2 regions of the Butyricicoccus sp. OF27-2pH9A genome follow, and region 2 is predicted to be linked to the other one. Evidence: a T-box and tRNA genes for the amino acid it is inferred to sense, from the RefSeq annotation. Region 2 holds a T-box; the other holds one or more tRNA genes.

Region 1 (3,399 bases), on a different contig from region 2:
TGGACGGCAATGGCGTTGTCACTGACAATATCGTCATTCCACACCTGTCGGTAAATCTCCTCGGTGGAGAACACCCTTCCCGGGTGACGGCACAGCAGCTCAAGTATTTTGTATTCGAGCGGTGTGAGACGAACGGCTTCGCCGTCTACCGTCACGCTTTTGCTCTCGGTGTCGAGCACCAGTCCGCGGATGACGATCTGCGTTTCCTTTATCTGCATCGCGCCCAACTGGGTATAGCGGCGCAGCTGGCTTTTCACCCGCGCGACCAGCTCGGACGGGTTGAACGGCTTGGTGATGTAGTCGTCCGCGCCCGCCGTCAACCCGAGTATCTTGTCTGCATCCTCGCCCTTGGCGGACAGCAGGATGATGGGCAGATTTTTGCTCTCGCGCACCTTCAGCAGGGTCTTTATGCCGTCCAGCTCGGGCATCATAATGTCAAGGATGATAAGGTGTACGTTCTCGGTCATGACGATATCGAGCGCCTCCAGACCGTTGTACGCCTTGCGTACCAGATAGCCGTCCGCCTGCAGGAATATCGCAATGCTTTCCACAATCTCGCGGTCGTCATCCACCACCAGAACAGTCAGCTTTTCCATTTTTCTTTCCCCCTTTCGTTACTTCTATCTTACCACAGGTTTCTGTTGTTTTCCGCAGGGAATTTCTTTAGATTTTATGAAGATGAAAAAAAGTCCCTCGGTTGAGGGACTTTTCTTTGCTGCGTGTTTATTTGCTGATTGCGTTGTAAATCATCTGCGCGGCATACTGACGCGGGAGTGCATCATCCGGCTTTGTATTTACAGAGACCAGAAGACCGTCTTTATCTGCCAGCTTCAAGGCATTTTCCTTCCACTGTGCACCGGTCAGACCATCCTTCTGTACATCGTGACCGCTGTATACCAGAAGCATTTTTGCGGCTTCAGCAGTCGTTACAGCCGCATTCGGTGCAAAAACCGTGCTCGACTTGCCGGAAACGATGCCGTACGCCTGACAATACTTAACGTAGCCGTTCGACCAGGTACCAGCCGTATCCGCAAACGTGTCGGTCATATCCTTTGCGTAGTAAGATGCATCATCCGAACCGGTACGCAGTACGAACATCATCTTTGCCATCTGGGCACGGGTGACGGGCGTGTCCGGCTTGAACGAACCGTCCTCAAAGCCCTTGATGACGTTCTTCTCGGTCAGGGTGCCGATTACCTTGCCATCCACCTTGATGCTGCTCTGGTCGGTGAATGCTGCACCGGCAAAGGCTGTTGCTGCGCAGGCTGCCGCCATGCTCAGCGCGATCAGTCGCTTTCTGAGTGTCATATTAAATTCCTCCTTTTATTGCATGGACGCCGTAGTGCATCCATAGGTGAAATATAACACAGTCTGCCGTATTTGTCAACCTTTACCTGCATTTGTGCAAATTCGTGTGATTTTGTGCAAAACAAAAAGACTGATGTTTTCACATCAGTCTTTTGGAGGTACCACCCAGAATCGAACTGGGGATCAGGGAGTTGCAGTCCCACGCCTTACCGCTTGGCTATGGTACCATGTGGAGCGGCTGACGAGGCTCGAACTCGCTACCTCCACCTTGGCAAGGTGGCGCTCTACCAGATGAGCTACAGCCGCATATTTAGTTTTTCGCGCTAACGCGATTTTTGTCAGTGCCGATTAGTTACCGGACGCTTCGGGTTTAACGCTCACGGGCGGAATCGCTTTTGCTGCGGCAAAAGCCACGGCGGTTGAAATATGCCACCGGCATATTTCTAAGAGCCGCCTTTCGATTCCTTAACCGAAAGGTAAGATTTATTCAAATGAGTGTCCAGACACTCATTTGAATAAATGGTGCCTCCGGGCGGAATCGAACCACCGACACGGGGATTTTCAGTCCCCTGCTCTACCGACTGAGCTACAGAGGCATATTCTTCAATCGTTTCCGATTGAAGAATGGCGACCCGGATGGGACTTGAACCCACGGCCTCTAGCGTGACAGGCTAGCGCTCTAACCAACTGAGCTACCGGGCCAGGCCGTCGTCGCTGTTTCGTTTTCGTTCGTATCTCTCAGCGACGATGTTTATTATACAGAACCTGTGCCCAAATGTCAACACTTTTTTCAAAGTTTTTTTATTTTCTTTTTATTTCGTTGCGTGTGTTAAAAGTTCCTGCAACTCTGCGCGGCTGAAACGATAGATTTTATCACAAAACTGGCAGGTTACCTCACTATTTTCCTGTTCTTCCGCCATCTTGCAAAGTTCGGTTTTTCCCATGCTGATCAGGGCGCGCTCTACTTTTTCACGGCTGCACGCACAGCGGTAGCCGATTTCACTGGTCTGCAGAAAATCTACCTCAAAGCCATCGAGCACCGCGCGGATGATGTCCTCGAGGCTCATGCCCTTATCAAGCATAGCAGTCATGCTCTCCAGCTTTGCCAGATTGGCCTCCAGCTTGTCAATGTCGGAATCCTTCACGCCCGGCATCAGCTGCACGAGCCAGCCGCCGGCGCACTTGACCGAGCAGTCGGTATCCACGAGCACGCCGAGCGCGCACGCAGACGGAATCTGCTCGCTCTCCGCGAAATAGCGGGTCAGGTCCTCGGCAATCTCGCCGTTGACGAGCGCAACCGTGCCCGTGATCGGGTCCTTCAGGCCAATGTCCTTAATCACCATCAGATAGCCGCGGCCGACACCGCCGCCTACATTCAGCTTGCCGTCCGCACGCAGCGGCAGATCGACAGCCGGGTCCTGCAGATAGCCGCGCACATAGCCGTCCGAATCACCGACACAGACGATCGCGCCGAGCGGGCCGTTGCCCTTGATCTGCACGGTCACGGAGCCGTCCTCGACCTTGAGCTGGCTGCCCATGATGGCAGTCGCGGTCAGCGTTCGTCCGAGGGCTGCGGTAGCCAGCGGCGTGGTGCTGTGGATTTCGTGTGCGCGCTCGACCAGCTCGGTCGTGCTGGCTGCACAAATCTGGATGCCCGCGTCACGGGCGATCGCGCGAAGTAACGTATCGCTCATAAGTTAATCTCTCTTTCGTGCTGTAAAGTAAATGCGGTCCTCGCCGCCCTGTACGGGCGCAAAGGACTGGTCGCCATAGGTTTTGATCTCGGTAAAACCGGCCTGCTCCAGCATGGCGGTCAGCTGTGCAGGCTCGTAGATGCGCTCCTCGTGCGTTTCCTGCGCACGGTGCCACACATCGTCCTCCTGCTCGAAAATATCGAACTGGTAGGCGCACAGGCCGTCCTCGACCGCCGCCTGCCATACGCAGAACACGCCGTCGTCCTCGCGGACATAGCTTTCGCCATCAATGCGGGCGAATTTTTCCGGTGTGTTGATGTCGAATACGAACAGGCCGTCCGGATTGAGGAACGTGTGTACGCGCTCAAAGGCAGTCTGCAGTGCTTCCGGCTCAGTG
Region 2 (3,399 bases):
CAAGGTAATGCGCGTATGCCCGAAGTGCGACAAGCCGACTCGTGTAGCGCACAAGTTCACCGAGAACGGCACTAAGCTGACGGTGTGCAAGCACTGCGGCGAAACGCTTTAAGAAGAGGAGGTTGCAATAAATGGTTCCGAATATGAAAGCAAAGTATACTGCGGAAGTTGCGCCTGCTCTGATGAAGAAGTTTCAGTACGAGAGCGCAATGCAGATCCCGAAGCTCGACAAGATCGTAATCAACGTCGGCTGCGGTAAGGAAGCAAACGGTAACTCTAAGGTTATCGAGGCTATTGTCCGTGATATCACCCTGATCTCCGGCCAGAAGCCGATCATCACCCACGCTAAGAAGTCCATCGCAAACTTCAAGCTGCGTGACGGCATGCCGGTAGGCGTTAAGGTAACCCTGCGCCGTGACCGCATGTGGGAGTTCCTGGATCGTCTGTTCAACGTAGCTCTGCCGCGTGTACGCGACTTCCGCGGCATCAACGGCAACGCATTTGACGGCCGTGGCAACTACGCTCTGGGTCTGAACGAGCAGCTGATCTTCCCGGAAATTTCCTATGATCAGATCGACAAGATCCGCGGCATGAACATCGTTATCTGCACCACTGCAAATACCGATGAAGAAGCAAAGGAGCTGCTTACTCTGATGGGCGCTCCGTTTGAGAAGTAAGGAGGAGAAGTTAAATGGCTAAGAAGTCGATGGTTCTCAAGCAGCAGGCTAAGCCGAAGTTCTCCAGCCGAGCTTACAACCGCTGCAAGATTTGCGGCCGTCCGCACGCTTACCTGCGTGATTTCGGTATCTGCCGTATCTGCTTCCGCGAGCTGGCTTACAAGGGCCAGATTCCGGGTGTCCGCAAGGCATCCTGGTAAGGAAAAGCGAAAAGAAAAGGAACCCGTTTGGGTTCCTTTTTTTATGCTTTAACGGTGGGCAGAGACCATTTCTGCACCGACTGATCGGGGCACGCGAACTGCGTAAGCGGCCTCGCCCCTAACGGGCGGCAGCCTTTTTCAGCACCGGCTGAGCGGGGTACGCGAACTGCCGCAGGCGTGTTCGCCCTTTCCGGGCGGGGAGTTTTTCGCTGCACCTCAGCGGGGAGTGCGCTGACGCCGCGCGGGCGCACAAGAGGGTAGACACCTGCGGTTTCCACCCTCTTGTGAATCTCCCCTTTCCCTTGGAGAGTCTGGCGCAGATTTCCTATATGTGACCGCTGCGAAAAAAGGGAACGATAGAGGATTTTTTCTACCGTAGGGGGGCACAGTGTGCTCCCATTTCTCTACCTATTTGCAGTGCCAGACAGTTTACTGCTACACAGGCGGTTTGGTCTCCGCAGGCGCGACACAAGGTGAATTGCCCGGAGGACAAGAGAGGGTCCCCTGGGGGATAGCAGTGTCGCGCAGCTCTTTGGCACGTTGTAACAGACGGCACCTAAGGATAAAATCCTATTGTGCAATATATCGTGTAGGGCGGGGTGCCCTCAGAAGGTGAATTGCCCAAAGGGCAAGAGAAGCCACCCTGGGGTGCCCCGCCGTTTTTAACGATCTGCTGTTATTTATATACGGTGAGGCGGTCGTTTCAGTATGAAAAAATCGTAATATATTGACTATTAAAACGAAAATCTCGTAGTTGCCTCTTGCATTTTCCCGCAAAATGTGTTTTAATAATTCTGTTATGAATATTCCAATGCGATGAGCAGGAAAAGTAACGCTGTGTTCCTCTTTCTCAGAGAGAACGGTCCCATGGCTGCAAGCCGTTTATCGAGGTATGGCGCGAAGTTCCCCTGTGAGCACCGGTGCTGAATAGATGCAGTAGGCGCCGGCGAAGTAACGCTCCGTTACCGGCGTTCAATGAGTGCCCGATTTTTTTCGGGAATCAGGGTGGTACCACGGAAGTTTTACGCCTTTCGTCCCTATTTTACGGGGACGGAAGGCGTTTTTTACGCTGTGAATGAGTGGCGAGATGACCCCATTCCGCCGTTTCTAACGTTGTGCACTCATTTATATGCGGCGGGGCACCCCGGGGTGGCTTCTCTTGCCCTTCGGGCAATTCACCTTCTGAGGTCGCTCTGCCCGGTATGCAACATTTCGCCGCCCTCAATTACAAAATCATATTCCAAAGGAGAATTGGTATGAAAGAAAAGCTGCAAGGCATTTTGCAGACCGCGAAGGAGCAGCTCGCTGCCGCGAAGGATTCGCGCGCGCTGGACGAGGCCCGCGTTAAGTTCCTCGGCAAAAAGGGTGAGCTGACCGCGCTGCTCAAGGGCATGAAGGACGTTGCTGCAGAGGAGCGTCCGGTTGTTGGTCAGCTGATCAACGACGTTCGTGCGGAGATCGAAACCATCATTGACAAGCAGAAGAAGCTGATCGAGCAGGCTGCGCTCGAGAAGAAGCTGGAGGCGGAGACCATCGACGTTACCCTGCCGGGTGAGGACGTTGTCATCGGCAAGAAGCATCCGCTGAACATCGTGCTCGACGAGTTCAAGGAGATTTTCCTCGGTCTGGGCTTCTCGATTGCTGAGGGTCCGGAGGTTGAGCTGGATCACTACAACTTTGAGGCGCTGAACATTCCGAAGGACCATCCGGCACGCGACACGCAGGATACCTTCTATATTTCGGATAACGTTGTGCTCCGCACGCAGACCTCTCCGATGCAGGTCCGCACGATGGAAAAGCGCAAGCCGCCGATCCGCATTATTGCGCCGGGCCGTGTTTACCGTTCGGACGCCGTTGACGCAACCCACTCTCCGCTGTTCCATCAGATCGAGGGTCTGGTTGTCGATAAGGGCATCCGCATGAGCGACCTGAAGGGCATTCTCGAGCTGTTCGCAAAGAAGCTGTACGGCGAGGACACGGTTGTTCGTTTCCGTCCGCATCACTTCCCGTTCACCGAGCCGTCTGCGGAGATGGATATCCAGTGCTACCGCTGCCACGGTGAAGGCTGCCCGCTCTGCAAGGGCGAGGGCTGGATCGAGATCCTCGGCTGCGGCATGGTTCACCCCAAGGTGCTTGAGATGAGCGGCATCGACCCGAATGAATACTCCGGCTACGCCTTCGGCATCGGTCTGGAGCGTATGGTTATGGGCCGCTTCAAGATCGACGATATCCGTCTGTTCTATGAGAACGACGTTCGATTCCTGCACCAGTTCTAAACCTGCACCCGTAGGGCGGGATGACCTCATCCCGCCGCACTCTCCCGCATGTTACAAGCGATACGTATTATCGTAGGGCGCGACGACCCCGGCGCGCCGCTCGTAAGTATATGCAGGCGGCAAATACGGCGCGCCGAGTCGTCGCGCCCTACGGACAACAATAACACCAAAAGGAGTGTTCCTATCAATGAAACTGCCATTATCCTGGCTTTCGGATTATACCGATATGAACGGCATCACCCCGAA

The links. A T-box is a leader RNA that pairs with one kind of tRNA and senses whether it is charged. The one in region 2 lies ahead of pheS (phenylalanine--tRNA ligase subunit alpha), so its partner is inferred to be a tRNA-Phe.
Region 1: it encodes a tRNA-Phe, which carries the amino acid that the T-box ahead of pheS (phenylalanine--tRNA ligase subunit alpha) is inferred to sense. The anticodon was not compared.

The regions. Positions count from the first base shown of each region.
Region 1 is NZ_JAQEXK010000001.1:166,769-170,167, forward strand. It holds gene PG722_RS00815 (response regulator transcription factor) at 1-596, opposite strand, end outside; gene PG722_RS00820 (S-layer homology domain-containing protein) at 724-1,308, opposite strand; tRNA gene PG722_RS00825 (tRNA-Cys) at 1,462-1,535, opposite strand; tRNA gene PG722_RS00830 (tRNA-Gly) at 1,539-1,614, opposite strand; tRNA gene PG722_RS00835 (tRNA-Phe) at 1,829-1,904, opposite strand; tRNA gene PG722_RS00840 (tRNA-Asp) at 1,934-2,010, opposite strand; gene hslO (Hsp33 family molecular chaperone HslO) at 2,121-3,002, opposite strand; gene PG722_RS00850 (class I SAM-dependent DNA methyltransferase) at 3,006-3,399, opposite strand, start outside.
Region 2 is NZ_JAQEXK010000002.1:357,702-361,100, forward strand. It holds gene rplX (50S ribosomal protein L24) at 1-112, shown strand, start outside; gene rplE (50S ribosomal protein L5) at 132-677, shown strand; gene PG722_RS03815 (type Z 30S ribosomal protein S14) at 692-877, shown strand; T-box leader at 1,685-1,919, shown strand; gene pheS (phenylalanine--tRNA ligase subunit alpha) at 2,134-3,153, shown strand; gene pheT (phenylalanine--tRNA ligase subunit beta) at 3,341-3,399, shown strand, end outside.